DNA from 4 places in the Yersinia aldovae 670-83 genome. Region 2 is predicted to be linked to each of the others. Evidence: predicted binding sites of a transcription regulator. Region 2 holds the regulator's gene; each other region holds the start of a gene.

Region 1 (3,855 bases), 1.9 Mb from region 2:
TGTTCAGCAATTTCTTCGCGCAACTGGATAGTCATTTCCAGGTCTTTACCGTTTTCCAGATCATTTTGCAAAGAGTTGAACTGAGCTAATTTGTCTTTCATCAGGTAGTCGATACCGTAAACGGCTACACGACGATAGTCACCGATGATACGGCCACGGCCATAGGCATCTGGCAAACCGGTCAGTACACCTGATTTACGGCAGTTCAGGATGTCTTTGGTATAGACGTCAAACACACCTTGGTTATGTGTTTTACGGTAATCGGTGAAGACTTTTTTCAGTTGCGGGTCAAGTTCACGACCGTAAACTTTGCAAGAACCTTCTACCATTTTGATGCCGCCGAAGGGGATCAGCGCACGTTTCAATGGGGCTTCAGTCTGCAAACCGACGATGGTTTCCAGAGATTGATTAATATAGCCAGCATCATGAGAGGTGATAGTTGCTACTACGTCGGTATCGAAATCAACTGGCGCATGGGTGCGGTTTTCCAGTTTGATGCCTTCCATAACCTTTGCCCACAGCTTGTTGGTCGCTTCGGTAGGGCCGGCAAGGAAGGACTCATCGCCTTCATAAGGGGTGTAGTTTTTCTGAATAAAGTCACGAACATTGACTTCGTTCTGCCAGTCACCTTTGGTAAAGCCTTCCCATGCTGTAGCCAATTTTTCATTAAGTTCGGTCATAATGCATCTACCTTTTAATGTGAATATCTTCGAAAACCAGACGTAGCGGCCACGTATTAATGTTGCTGGTCACCGCGCAGATAAATTACCCAATAAGTCAACCCTACCAATAACCCACCACCGATGATGTTGCCGATAGTGACCGGGATCAGATTATCAATAATAAAGTTACTTACGGTTAAGTGAGCAAACTGCTCAGGTGCTGCTCCTATGGATTGCCAAAACTCGGGTGTCGCGAAGTTTTTAATAACAATACCCATCGGAATCATAAACATATTTGCAATGCTGTGTTCAAAGCCGCTGGCGACAAACATCCCTACCGGTAAAATCATCGCGAACATTTTGTCCATTATGGTACGGCCGGAGTAACTCATCCATACCGCCAGGCAGACCATCAGGTTCGCCAAAATACCTAAACAGACCGCTTCAACAAAAGTATGGTGCAATTTATGGTCTGCGGTTTGCAGAACATTCAAACCCCATTGACCATTTGCGACCGTATATTGGCCGGCAAACCAGATAAGTGCGACGAAGAACAGCGCTCCACACAAGTTGCCAATATAGACATTAGCCCAGTTACATCCCAGTTGACGCCAGGTAATACGGCCACTGGCTTTCGCGACAGTAGTGAGCACCGTTGAAGTGAACAAGTCACCACCACATACCACCACTAACATTAGCCCCAGGGAGAAACAAATACCACCGACCAACTTGGCAAAACCGAAAGGTACGCCAGCAGTACCGGTAGTCGCTGTAATATAAAAAACAAACGCAATTGAAATAAACACACCAGCAGTAATCGCTAAATAAAAGGTTTTTAGCGGATGCTTGGTGGCTTTATAGACACCGGCATCTTCGGCTACTTTAGCCATTGCCGCAGGTAATAATGCATCGAAGGGGTTGTCAGCTTTCACACTAACTCTCTCTTAAGGGTTAATAAAGCACAGCGAGATACTAGCAAAGCAGTATAGCGTGAAAATTGATGTGGATCATATTGCGAGAGTTTAGTTCGAGTTAAAACACTACAGAATGTGTGCTTAATAAGGTTATCTTTTTGATTTTTATCATAAAAAAATATTTTAAGATTTACAAATTTTTTTGATTGGTCTGTTCGAAAGCCGTTGAGTACGTTAATTAAAAGCAGCATTTGTAGCTATTTTTATTTGCGGCTGTCATTAAAAATTAACTATTTATTTACCTCTATGTCTGTTTAATCTGCGGGGCAAATAATGTTTGTTTAAAGGTGCTGTTTTTTGCCTCAAGCGGCGTCAGGAAATAACGTGTTTTTATGATAAAAACAATGGTTGGCTTGAGTCGATGGTATTTATTTTTATCAGGAATAACTGCAAAAATTAATAGACGAAAAATATTGCGATAAAAAAGCGGCTAAATGCCGCTTGAGGTTAATGGCAAAGTGCTGATAGTTCAGTGAGTGAAGGGTTTACCGCACCTAGGGGCGCTCCGGCGACTTACGTCGCTACGACCCCAACGGCACGATTCCCCTTCAATTGACTTTGTCAGCTCCGATAGATAATTAACTGAAATCTATAGGGCCGAGGAGTTACTCGCTTTTTGCCCAATAACGGCGTTTGGCGGTTTGTAACTTCTCATAAGCCCCTAACAGCGCCTGATGAGCCGGTAATGCTTTCAGGTCAGCGTCGACACTGAACAGGCCATTGAAGCGCTCTTCGCCAGCAATGGCTGCCGATGCAGTATCTACTGCCTCCTGACCATACATCTTCACAAAGGCTGTGTAATATTGCGTCGGGTCACGATCTGGCTCTTGCGTCAATAGCAACAAGGTTTGCAGGCAACGGTAGTAGTTCGCCTGTTTTGCAGTGAAGACCGATGAGTTGAAATCTTGCGTCCATTCAACCCAAATCAAGGCTTGCTCGAGATCGCCGCCCGCCAGTGCCAGCATCGATTTCAGCTCGCCAACCCGCAATGTGTACCAGCCATTATCTTTACCGGAGGCAATGCCCAGCAGCTCACGAACACGCGCGAAATCATCTAACCCTTCATCATCCAAGGTCTGAATGAGTTCCAGATAGTGCTCTGGTTTAAAGCCACTGTCTGGCAGGGCCAGCAAGGTATCACGCAGATGCGCGCCCATGGTGTTGTTTGCCATTAATAAGTCTTCGGCAGGGTAGATATCTGACATACCCGGCACCAGAATTCGGCAGGCATAGACACTTAAATGCTCATAATCGGCGATATACACTTCGGCATCTTCTTGCGTGAAGATAGCCATTAAGGTGGCGAACTCTTCTTCCGTGGTGCCTTTAAAGCTCCAATCCACGAAGGGATAGTCGGCATCATCTTTAAACATATCCCAACTGATCAGGCCGCTTGAATCGATAAAGTGAGTTTCCAGATTGGTGTGTTCTGCCACTTCTTCGTCATCAAAGGTCGGTGCGGTAAACACATCCAAATCTTTGAGGCTGCGCCCTTGCAGTAGCTCAGTCACGGTACGCTCAAGGGCAACACCGAAGTCAGGGTGCGCACCGAATGAAGCGAAACACGTTCCATTTGACGGGTTAAACAGCACCACACAAATCACCGGATATTTGCCACCTAAAGAGGCATCGTAAGAGAGGATCGGGAAACCTTCCTCTTCCAGTTTGGCAATGGCTTCTACCACACCCGGATAGCGGTTTAACACCGCGGACGGGATCTCCGGCAAGCTGATAGATTCCGCGATAATGCGGTTTTTTACATTACGTTCAAACACTTCAGACAACGCTTGCACGCGGGCTTCATTGGCGGTATTCCCCGCAGACATGCCGTTTGAAACATACAGGTTGCCGATAATATTCATTGGAATATAGACGGTTTCTAAATCTGACTGTCGGGTGAATGGCAGCGAGCAAATACCGCGCTCAGCATTCCCTGATTGTAAATCCACCAGATCACTGGCAACCAGCTCGTTCTCCGGATCGTAAAATGCCAGCAAACGCTCATCCAGAATGCCTTCCGGTAGCAGATTATCTTCTGGAAGCGGGAACCATTTCTCGTTCGGATAGTGTACGAAATCGCCCTCGGCAATCGCTTTGCCCAAGTAGAAATCCGCAAAGAAATAGTTAGTTGATAAGCGCTCGAAATATTCACCCAGTGCTGAGGCCAGTGCCGCTTTCCTACTGGCACCTTTACCGTTGGTAAAGCACAGCGGGCAATC
Region 2 (3,855 bases):
AACGGTTACCCGCTATCACTCTCTGGTGATTGCCGCTGACTCACTGCCCGACTGCTTTGAGCTGACGGCATGGACGGAACAAGACGGTGTGATGGATGAAATCATGGGGGTTCGCCATCGCACCTTGCCGTTGGAGGGAGTGCAGTTCCATCCCGAAAGTATTCTTAGCGAGCAAGGCCATCAATTATTAGATAATTTCCTTAAAAATTAAAATGTTAGGTTGATTTCACTAATAAAATGATCTTTTTGTTTGCTTGATTATGACTTTTTATGCATATTTTGTGATTATATTTTCATGCGCCAGCAATTGGCAGCTTAATGGTTTATCACGGTGGATAGCGCAATGACAGATAAATTAGCAGTAACTCGCAGTACATTCGATCAAGTTATTTTGCCTGTTTATGCGCCGGCGCAGTTCATTCCGGTCAAGGGAAAGGGCAGCCGAGTGTGGGACCAGCAAGGTGCTGAATATATTGATTTTGCTGGCGGAATTGCGGTTACTGCGCTGGGGCATTGTCATCCGGCGCTGGTTGCCGCACTGCATCAACAAGGTGAAATGTTATGGCATACCAGCAACGTATTCACCAACGAACCGGCCCTGCGTTTGGCGCAAAAATTGATTGCTGCCACCTTTGCGGATCGGGTGTTTTTCGCTAACTCTGGCGGTGAAGCAAATGAGGCAGCGTTTAAGTTAGCTCGCCATTACGCCATTGAGCGCTACAGCCCGTATAAAACCAAAATTATTGCTTTCCACAATGCGTTTCATGGCCGCACCCTGTTTACCGTATCGGTTGGCGGCCAGCCGAAATATTCCGATGGTTTTGGCCCAAAACCTGCCGATATCGTCCATGTGCCGTTTAATGATTTGGCGGCGGTGAAAGCCGTTATGGACGATCATACCTGCGCGGTGGTACTTGAGCCAATTCAGGGCGAAGGCGGCATTACCTCGGCGAATCCTGAATTCCTGCAAGGTGTGCGCGATTTGTGCGATCAATATAAGGCGCTATTGGTCTTTGACGAAGTGCAAAGCGGCATGGGGCGTAGCGGTAAGCTGTTTACTTATATGCACTATGGTGTGACCCCTGACATTCTGACCACCGCGAAAGCCTTAGGCGGCGGCTTCCCTATCAGTGCGATGCTGACCACCGCAGAGATTGCCTCAGTAATGGCTGTCGGCACTCACGGCACAACCTACGGCGGCAATCCTCTGGCTTGTGCCGTTGCTGAGGCAGCGCTGGATGTGATTAATACCCCTGAGGTACTTAATGGTATAGAACAGCGCCACGGTCTGTTTGTGCAGGCTCTGCATGATATCAACAGCAAGTATCAGCTCTTCAGTGACATCCGTGGCATGGGGTTGTTAATTGGCGCAGAGCTAACAGCGCAATACCGTGGTCGGGCGCGGGAGTTTTTAAACGCCGCTGCGGCCAATGGTTTGATGATCCTCAATGCCGGGCCGGATGTGCTGCGGTTCGCGCCATCGTTGGTTATTGACGTGGAAGATATTAAGCAAGGAATGGTGCGGTTGGAAAAAGCGATTGCTGGCTTGATAAAAGGCTAGACAACATAATTGAGAAGCTTTTTGCCGCTTGCCGAGGAAAAGCCTAACGCTGCCGTTGGACAGGGAACCCATGTTTGGCGGAGTGCATAATTAACATCAGGTTTATAAATAATTTCAGAATGATAAATAAGCTGTTGCCAATTCATGCTGGCCTCAGGAATTTATGATTCACAACATGACAGAAAAAACCGGTGCCGATAGTCTCCGCACCGGTTTTATGGGAATTAACGAGTGCCGTAAACGACGATCGTTTTACCGTGCGCGGAGATCAGGTTTTGATCTTCGAGCATTTTTAGTATCCGCCCCACAGTTTCGCGGGAGCAGCCAACTATTTGACCAATTTCCTGGCGGGTAATTTTAATCTGCATCCCATCTGGGTGGGTCATGGCATCAGGTTGTTTTGCCAGATTAAGCAGTGTTTGTGCAATGCGCCCCGTTACATCAAGGAAAGCGAGGTTACCCACTTTCTCAGACGTTATCTGTAAGCGATTCGCCATTTGTGAAGACAGGCGCATCAAGATATCTGGATTAACCTGAATCAATTGACGGAATTTTTTGTAAGAAATTTCAGCCACTTCACAGGCGGTTTTTGCTCTAACCCAGGCACTACGTTCTTGGCCTTCTTCAAATAATCCAAGCTCGCCGATGAAATCTCCCTGATTCAGATAGGAGAGAATCATCTCTTTACCTTCTTCATCTTTGATAAGCACCGCAACGGAGCCTTTCACGATGTAGTAAAGCGTTTCGGCCTTTTCACCTTGGTGAATTAGCGTACTTTTCGATGGATATTTGTGGATATGGCAATGAGACAGGAACCATTCGAGAGTCGGGTCTGTTTGTGGCTTGCCGAGAACCATTCGCTGTTATCCTCTGTTGTTATCGCTGCCTAACTTAACAGGGCTCAGAGTTCCCTGTACGGCGTGCTTATAAAATACACGTTCTTTATATCCGACAACTTAGAATCTATCGGGTATAGCATATTAATTTGCTCAACTGCCGAAAGGTATAGCCAAGATACGTACCGGATAGAAACCCTTCACTGAGTATTGGAAGCTACCCTATTTAATGCTAGAAGCATCACTTTCGATCCTGTTTGTAGCACAGGATGAGGCCAGTGTCTTGTGTTGTATCGCTTCAGCATGATGAACATCGGGTTACATTGCCAGTTTATAAATGAAAGGGTAGTCTGAAGCGGAAAATTTAACCGGGAGTATGCGTTATGCAGGCACGAGTAAAGTGGGTTGAGGGGCTGACATTTTTAGGTGAATCCGCATCTGGTCATCAGGTTTTGATGGATGGGAATGCGGGAGACAAAGCACCCAGTCCGATGGAAATGTTGTTGATGTCAGCCGGTGGCTGTAGTGCAATTGATGTCGTTTCTATCTTACAGAAAGGGCGTAACGATGTGCGCGATTGTGAGGTCAAATTAACCTCGGAGCGTCGGGAAGAAGCACCACGGTTGTTTACGCACATCAACTTGCATTTTATCGTCAGCGGTAAAGGCCTGACGGATAATATCGTTAAGCGTGCGGTTGAGCTTTCGGCTGAGAAGTATTGCTCGGTTTCTTTAATGCTGGGGAAGGCCGCAACCATTACCCACAGTTTTGAAATTCGTGACATCGCGTAAAAGTGCTGACCCATAACCTTGCTGAATAGGTTATGGGTTTATTCTTTAATCAGTTGCCTATCTTCTTACCTTCCAGTAGTTGCTGCACCAACGGCGCCATAATCAGCTCCATCGCCAGCCCCATCTTCCCGCCCGGCACGACCAATGTATTGATATTGGAGATAAATGAGCCTTGCAGCATCGCCAGCAAGTAAGGGAAATCGATTTGATCCAACCCACGAAAGTGAATAACAACAAAACTTTCATCCAGTGACGGAATAGCTTTGGCAGCAAAGGGGTTAGAGGTATCAACCGTCGGAACGCGTTGGAAGTTAATATGGGTGCGTGAGAACTGTGGCGTAATGTAGTTGATGTAATCATCCATCGACCGCACCACCGAATCCATCACCGCCTCACGGGAATGGCCGCGCTCTCCGGTATCGCGCACCAGTTTTTGAATCCACTCCAAATTGACTATCGGTACTACGCCAACCAATAAATCAACGTGCTTTGCGACATCATGATGTTCAGTGACAACACCGCCATGCAGCCCTTCGTAAAACAAAACATCGGTGGGCTGCGGCAGTGCCTCCCACGGAGTAAACGTGCCGGGGATCTGGTTGTAAGGCACGGCTTCATCATAGGTATGGAGATATTTACGTGAGCGCCCGGTGCCGCTTTTGCCGTA
Region 3 (3,855 bases), 750 kb from region 2:
AACGACGATACTGCACTATAAACAAAGCGGTTCAGTAAGGTTCTGCCCGTTCTGTCTTTGGCGTTATCACGGATCAACAACAGTACAATCAACGACACGAAACAGCCGACAATCTGGCCCAGAGCGCTGTCGAGAAACATGCTGACATTAAATTCCATTGGGTTACTCAGCACTATAATGTTGATAGTACTGGCCAGTGTCCCAAGTGATCCTAGCCGCCGCTTTTGCACCTCGATACCGATAATAAAAGCCAATAGCCCGAGGCTGATACACAGCAGCAACATGCTTTGTTGAGTCGATGGAATGATAAACATAAAGTAGAGCGCGCCAATGGGCAGCGCCATGATGCCCCCCATCAGGAAGTCCATCGCGACCATGCGTGGGTTAGGCGTGCGCATTGCCAGTGAGGTCACCACTGCAATCATCACCATGCAGCCAGCACCGGATGTCCAACCGGTCCACAACCAGAACAGCCCACCAATCGCCGTGGCAATACCGGTCCTAAGGCCATTGATCATCGCATGATGGCCTTCGGCTGAAACGTATTTGACCGGGACATCCGAGGCCAGAATTTCTTCTTCCACTCGGCTGATACTGCTGTTGGTATGAATCCCTTTTGACAGCAATAAATAGCGTGTCGCCGCCCCGACCCAACGGCTAATCGTTGGGGGGATAGCCTTGCTGTGACTGGCACCGATATAGCCACGCAATATTTTCATCCGCTGATGAATTTCAGCCGGAGTTTTGGCCGGTTCGCTTAATATTGCTTTCAGCTCAGCGCTCAGCATGTCAGGGTGATTAAGCCCTACCAGATAGCTTTCACATGCCTGGGTGATAAGCGCCAGTGACTCGGTATGCAATACCCGCAAACGGCTGTTACAACGCTGCCAACGGGAAGACTCCATCATCAGATAGCTGCGCATCCCATTGAGTGCAGAAGTATTTTTGACTAGATCATTCCAGGCACGATCGATATCATTTTTTTCTGCCGGACGGATACATAACTGCAATAACGTATATTGATCGACCAGCACTTTATCGACCAACCGATCAATATCCTGTTTGATCGATCGCGGAGAAAACAGCAGATCCGCCATCACCGCACAGACAATCCCCAGCACAATCTCGCTACAGCGCTCAACCGCAAACTGCGGTGTTAAAAGCGGTGTTCCGCTGGTGGTCACAATGATAATCAGCGCGGTGTAACCCGCCAGACCGAATGCGTAAGAGTTCTCAACCCGTACCAGTGAAGAGATCCAGGTACAAACCCCGGCCCACAGGCAGCAAAGCATCAGGGTTAATACCGGCGCTCTGATAGTCAGAACTATAATAACCAAGCCACCGATGCAGCCAATGAATGTCCCGATAATACGTAACCAACCACGGTGACGAATAGCACCGGAGAATGGCTCACCACCGGCGACAAAAGCAGGGCCTGCGGCGACAATCGCCGCGGTCAGCACCGACCAACGTGGCGTTTCCAATTGCAGGTGAAAACCCAGAAACAGTGCGGCCACAATGGCAAAACTGAGTTTGAACGCAAAGCGCAGGCGGATAAAGGTCGGGCTGGTCATCTTAGCCAAACTCGCGTAGACGATGCATCAGTTTGACGATCGGCGAAATTTGGTTTGGAGTGCGGTCATTCGCTCTAGTGATAACGACTGTCGCAGTCGTGCCCGCCGGATACGAATGCTGCTGATCTCCACTATCGAGGTGGATCTTCACCGGCACGCGTTGCGCCAAGCGAACCCATTCCAGATTGTTATCAATCGTCGCCAATCCTTTGGTATCAATACTGCTGCTACTGTTGGTGATCCCCGCCGAGATGCTGTCGACAGTACCGTGCAAGATACGGTTGCTGCCCAATGGGGTGATTTCCGCCCGATATCCCGGTTTAACTCCTTCTAATTTAGTCTCTTCCAAATAAGCTAAAATATAAAAAGTATCTTTTTTAACCAATGCAACGGCGGTGGCACCACGGTTAATAAACTCTCCGGCATGGACATTCAGGTTTGTAATCCAACCTTGCGCAGGTGCCCGCACGGTAGTTCGCTCTAAATCAAGTTTGGCCAAATCACGAACTGCGATGGCTTTAGCCAACTGATGTCTTACGGTTTGCAATACGTTGTTGGATTGATCAATCTCTTCTTGTGACATGGCCTGAATTCCCAGGCGCTGCCGTCTGCCGGACTCACGTTGTTTTTCCGCAGCCAGCGTCTGGTAGTAAGCCACATCCGCTTCAGATTCTGCCAATGCCTGCTGGTAACGGGGTTGGTCAATAACGAATAAGATCTGGCCTTTTTGCACCAGTTGGTTATCTTTTACTGGCACCTCGGTGATAAGCCCACTGACATCTGGCGCGATAGCGACCACATCGGCAGTAAATTTAGCATCACGAGTCCACGGTGATTCGGTATAAAAAGCCCAGACTTTGAAAATAGCGATAACCGCCAGTAAAACCACCAATAAGGTGATGCCGATACGGATTATTTTTAATGAAAAAGTACTCACGGCGACCTCAGGAAAAAAAACAGGATATTAAGTAGAAAAGGCAACAAAACAGCGCGGAATTAAAGAGAGCTGGATGCCAAACAAATTCATAAATGCCAGTGGGTTGCAGCACACGGTGCAAAACAAAGAACAGCGCCAGCGAAAGGAGCAGCTCAAAAAATATTGGCGGAAACGAGAGACCAAATATCACCATCACCGGAAGCAACGTCATTCTGTAGATCCTTTCTATATATAAGTGCCAGTGAACCAGCTTGAATAAATAATAAAACGCACGAGTGAACTCATCCAATCACCAGAAACCACTACCAAAGCATCAGCCAAATGGCTGACTTATAGGTTAAACTTGATTGATCAGTGCGACTGCAACGTGAACCCGGTGAGATAACACTTCGACTGCGCGGTTTTCAAACCTAAAACGATTCTCCCGACCGCTGTATATTAGCCTGCTTATTATAAACTTATCTACAATGCGTGATCTAAATCACTTTTAAGCCAGAGTTAACAATCAATCACACGTTAACAATTGATACAGAGCAAAAAATCAACTCAAGGTGAATAATGGAAAGATTAAAACGGATGTCAGTATTCGCCAAAGTGGTTGAGTGTGGGTCTTTTACTGCCACAGCCCGGCAGTTGGAGATGAGTGTGTCGTCCATCAGCCAAACAGTATCAAAGCTGGAAACGGAGCTGAATGTTAAGCTGCTTAACCGCAGTACTCGCCGTATTGGTTTAACGGAAGCAGGCCGGATTTATTATCAGGGTTGTCGGCGGATGTTGCAGGAAGTGCAGGAAGTTCATGAGCAGTTATATGCTTTTAACAATACGCCAACCGGCACCTTACGCATCGGATGTTCCTCAACGATGGCGCAAAATGTGCTGGCCACCATGACCGTAGAGATGCTCAAAGAGTATCCCGGTCTGTCGGTTAATTTAGTCACCGGCATTCCCGCGCCCGATTTAATTGCTAATGGTTTAGATGTGGTGATCCGCGTTGGCGCGTTGCAGGATTCAGGGTTATTTTCGCGCCGTCTCGGCTCTATGCCGATGGTGGTCTGCGCCGCTAAAAGTTATTTAGCGCAACATGGCACGCCAGAAAAACCCAGCGATATGACCAATTTCTCCTGGCTGGAATACAGCGTGCGGCCTGACAGTAACTTTGAATTGATCGCGCCGGAAGGCATTACCACGCAAATATCCCCCCAAGGTCGCTTTGTCACGAACGACTCACAAACCATGATCCGTTGGCTCAACGCTGGTACGGGCATTGCTTATGCGCCATTGATGTGGGTAATAGAAGAAATCAAGCGGGGCGAGGTGGAGATACTGTTCAAAAAATACCATTCC
Region 4 (3,855 bases), 230 kb from region 2:
GTCGAGAAGAATTTGCCGCTGGATCTGCAAACGCTGACCGAAGAGGCTGTGCGCCTATATGGCAGCAAGCTGACCAACAGCAAAGTGGTCGATGAAGTGATTGAATTCATGCTGGGCCGCTTCCGTGCCTGGTATCAGGATGAAGGTCATAGCGTTGATACCATTCAGGCTGTTCTGGCGCGCCGTCCAACCCGTCCGGCTGATTTTGATGCACGGGTAAAAGCGGTAACCTATTTCCGCACATTGGACGCGGCTGCGGCACTGGCTGCGGCGAACAAACGTGTGTCGAACATTCTGGCAAAATCCACTGATACCCTGAATGACCATGTGCGAGCCTCGGTGTTAAAAGAACCGGCAGAGCTGAAACTGGCCACGCATTTAGTGGTGTTACGCGATAAGCTCGAGCCTGTGTTTGCGGCAGGTCAATACCAGGAAGCACTGGTTGAACTGGCTGCACTGCGGGAAACCGTCGATGAGTTCTTTGACAATGTTATGGTGATGGCTGAAGATGATGCGGTACGGGTTAACCGACTGACATTGTTGAGTAAACTGCGCGAATTGTTCTTGCAGATTGCTGATATTTCGCTGTTGCAGTAACCCTGCTCTTGCTTGGCAATAGGGGAGCGCATATCGCTCCCCTTAGCTATTCTTAATACTGGAATTGAGTGATAAGAATAGAATGTTGTGAAAATAAGTACTTACTACAGGAGTAGTTTCACATGACTTTTGCACTGAATACGACCCGATATTCACGTTGGTTCGCGCCATTATTGGCGTTACTGGTGGTATTCCAATTGACCGCCTGTGGGGATAAAGAGCCGGAGCAACGTAAGGCTTTTATTGATTATCTACAAAACACTGTGATGCGCAGCGGGATGAAACTGCCAACACTGAGTGAAGATCAAAAGCAGAAATTCGGCCCTTATGTCAGCGATTACGCAATTTTAGTGAGTTTTTCGCAACAACTGACCAAATCTGTTGATGCCAGCCTAACGCCGGCTATGGCGCAAATTAACGAGATTCGTGTAGCGCAGGATTATCTCGCTAAACGTGATGCTCTACAGCAGTCAGCAGGTGCTTTGAACCTGTTGGTGCAGCAGATTCGTACTGTCAAAGCTCAGGCCGATAGCGCCGTCGCTGCGTTGAAGCAACCTGATGATTTGAAAGTCGTATTTAATAAAGCCTTTGATAATATTGTGACTCAACCTGCCAATGTGTTGATCCCCGCCGTACCGGTGATTTCTGCCTTTGTGCAGGATCTGGCGCAAGTGGGTGATTTCCTGCAACAGCAGGGTACGCAGGTCACCTTTAACAATGGCGGCATTCAATTCCAAACGGCACAGCAAGCTGCGCTGTACAACACGATGATGGCTAATTTGGTCGCTAAGTACCCGGCGATGATGGCAGCACAGAAGAGTGTTGCGAGTGTCATACAGTGATGGTTTTGGTTGATTTAGGTTGATTTGATTTGGTGATCGGTTCGGCTGGTATTTGATAAGTGAATAAGTTCGGTTGTTAAAGCAACTGAGCTTACTTAATCTGCGATGAACCAACCGGCAAAGGGGCCATAAGCGTGGCCCCTTGTGCAATCCCGCGCTTGCGCGAAATATTGCCCTGCGGGTAAACCGTCAGCGTCTTTCGGGCTGACGAGCCAGCGCGATGGGTATCCCTGCCCAAGCGCGCTTTTCGCGGGCGTCCATGCCCGCTCACTCTACCTTCACTCCTTGTCGGCAATATTCCTGATTGCGCTCAAAGTCAAAACCATGGTTTTAGGTTTTGATGTTTAAAAGCACATTTGAGCTGCCGAGTGAAGAATGAAGCCAGGGAAATCCGCCATGGACGGCGGATTTAGGCGTCATGAGCAGGGATGCGAATAAAGCCGTCCCAGGGAACCTGCGCAGCAGGCAAGCGATACGTGCGTAAGCGCGGATTGTTAAGGCCCACGCTTATGGGCCTTAACTCGGTTGAGGCGACTGAGCTAAAATGGCCTCTGAGCGTTTATCAACCGAAACAAGATCCGATCGTGAGCAATGATGAACTCATATCAACCAAAACCCGCTCCAATAGTGTGCCCCTTCCCCCCGTTATTTTATTACACATTTCTACCAAGAGTTGAGTCTGAGAGGTTATTAGCAGGGTGAATGTCTCATCCTGCTTCCGCGAACAAAAATAACTTGTGATTAACATCACATTTTAAAAACAAAGAGATGCCGATTAAGTGTGACTCAAATCACTGTAATGAGTGTTTGCAGCTTAAAAATTATCCTCCGTGCCTTTCTTACAGCTAAGTAGTGTGATCTCTATCAACAAATGAACCCCTATACCCAGGTGCTTAGTGTGACGTGAGTCACATAAACGCCATGAGCTACGCGTGATTAAAAGAGCGTGCTAGAGTTTGTTTTGCATACAGCATATTTGCACTCGGTAACTGAATCGTATTCGGTAACATCGGTGGGTTTTGCAAAACTGCTTCAACAAAACAATTATATCGCGCTCTTATTGTTAGCGCGTATCAATAGGGGTGTTTTATGTTTTCACCAGACGCAAAGGTCAGAATTCAAAATTTTGGCCGATTCCTCAGTAACATGGTTATGCCCAATATCGGCGCATTTATTGCTTGGGGTATTATTACCGCGCTGTTTATTCCAACGGGTTGGTTGCCGAATGAGACGCTAGCCAAACTGGTTGGCCCGATGATCACCTACCTGCTACCACTGCTGATCGGTTATACCGGTGGCCGTTTGGTGGGGGGTGATCGCGGTGGTGTGGTCGGTGCTATCACCACGATGGGGGTTATCGTTGGTGCCGATATGCCGATGTTCCTCGGTGCGATGATTGTTGGCCCACTGGGTGGCTGGGCAATCAAACACTTTGACCGCTGGGTTGAAGGTAAAATCAAAAGCGGCTTTGAGATGCTGGTTAACAACTTCTCAGCCGGTATCATCGGTATGCTGTTGGCTATTCTGGCCTTTATGGCAATTGGCCCCTTGGTAGAAGTGTTATCCCAAGTGTTGGCGAAAGGCGTGCATATCATGGTGCAGCTCAACCTGCTGCCATTAACGTCTATCTTCGTCGAACCGGCCAAAATCCTGTTCCTGAATAACGCGATTAACCACGGTATCTTCTCACCACTGGGTATCCAGCAGGCGACTGAAACCGGTAAATCTATTTTCTTCCTGATTGAAGCGAACCCAGGCCCAGGTATGGGTGTGTTGATGGCTTATATGTTTTTCGGCAGAGGTAACGCGAAGCAATCTGCTGGCGGCGCGGCTATCATCCATTTCTTCGGTGGTATCCACGAAATCTATTTCCCATACGTGCTGATGAACCCGCGCTTATTGCTGGCGGTGATTCTGGGCGGTATGACTGGTGTGTTCACGCTGACTGTGCTGAACGGCGGTCTGGTATCACCAGCGTCTCCAGGCTCTATTCTGGCGGTACTGGCGATGACACCTAAAGGTGCTTATTTTGCCAACATTGCTGCGGTTGCTGCTGCGTTTGCGGTGTCATTCGTCGTATCAGCCATACTTCTGAAGACCTCTAAAGTTAAAGATGACGAGGAGGACACTCTGGAAGATGCCACTCGTCGTATGCAAGATATGAAAGCGCAATCTAAAGGTGCACAAGCCGCCAATGCTGCCGCTGCTGCCGGTGACTTGAGCACAGTACGTAAAATCATCGTGGCTTGTGATGCTGGCATGGGTTCCAGTGCGATGGGGGCCGGTGTGCTGCGTAAAAAAGTACAAGATGCGGGCCTGAAGCATATCTCTGTGACTAACTGCGCCATCAACAACTTGCCAGAAGACGTAGACTTGGTCATTACCCACCGTGATTTAACTGAGCGCGCCATGCGCC

What was found. The regulator CRP, encoded in region 2, controls carbon source genes, mostly activating them, when cyclic AMP is high. The targets are predictions, from matches to a motif close to ATGTGANNNNNNTCACAT.
Positions count from the first base shown of each region.
Region 1: the regulator CRP is predicted to act here: its motif matches at 1,658-1,675, upstream of focA (formate transporter FocA).
Region 3: the regulator CRP is predicted to act here: its motif matches at 2,981-2,998, upstream of aaeR (HTH-type transcriptional activator AaeR).
Region 4: the regulator CRP is predicted to act here: its motif matches at 2,336-2,353, upstream of AT01_RS12530 (PTS mannitol transporter subunit IICBA).

Region 1 is NZ_CP009781.1:1,029,556-1,033,410, reverse strand. Features, by position in the region: gene pflB (formate C-acetyltransferase) at 1-680, opposite strand, end outside; gene focA (formate transporter FocA) at 737-1,594, opposite strand; gene ycaO (30S ribosomal protein S12 methylthiotransferase accessory factor YcaO) at 2,242-3,855, opposite strand, start outside.
Region 2 is NZ_CP009781.1:2,978,648-2,982,502, forward strand. Features, by position in the region: gene AT01_RS13390 (aminodeoxychorismate synthase component II) at 1-211, shown strand, start outside; gene argD (bifunctional acetylornithine/succinyldiaminopimelate transaminase) at 344-1,561, shown strand; partial or broken gene AT01_RS22600 (hypothetical protein) at 1,603-1,707, opposite strand; gene crp (cAMP-activated global transcriptional regulator CRP) at 1,786-2,418, opposite strand; gene AT01_RS13405 (OsmC family protein) at 2,781-3,188, shown strand; gene AT01_RS13410 (phosphoribulokinase) at 3,238-3,855, opposite strand, start outside.
Region 3 is NZ_CP009781.1:2,232,260-2,236,114, forward strand. Features, by position in the region: gene aaeB (p-hydroxybenzoic acid efflux pump subunit AaeB) at 1-1,574, opposite strand, end outside; gene aaeA (p-hydroxybenzoic acid efflux pump subunit AaeA) at 1,576-2,511, opposite strand; gene aaeX (p-hydroxybenzoic acid efflux pump operon protein AaeX) at 2,519-2,722, opposite strand; gene aaeR (HTH-type transcriptional activator AaeR) at 3,070-3,855, shown strand, end outside.
Region 4 is NZ_CP009781.1:2,749,840-2,753,694, forward strand. Features, by position in the region: gene glyS (glycine--tRNA ligase subunit beta) at 1-597, shown strand, start outside; gene AT01_RS12520 (DUF3053 domain-containing protein) at 720-1,439, shown strand; gene AT01_RS12525 (hypothetical protein) at 1,531-1,710, opposite strand; gene AT01_RS12530 (PTS mannitol transporter subunit IICBA) at 2,529-3,855, shown strand, end outside.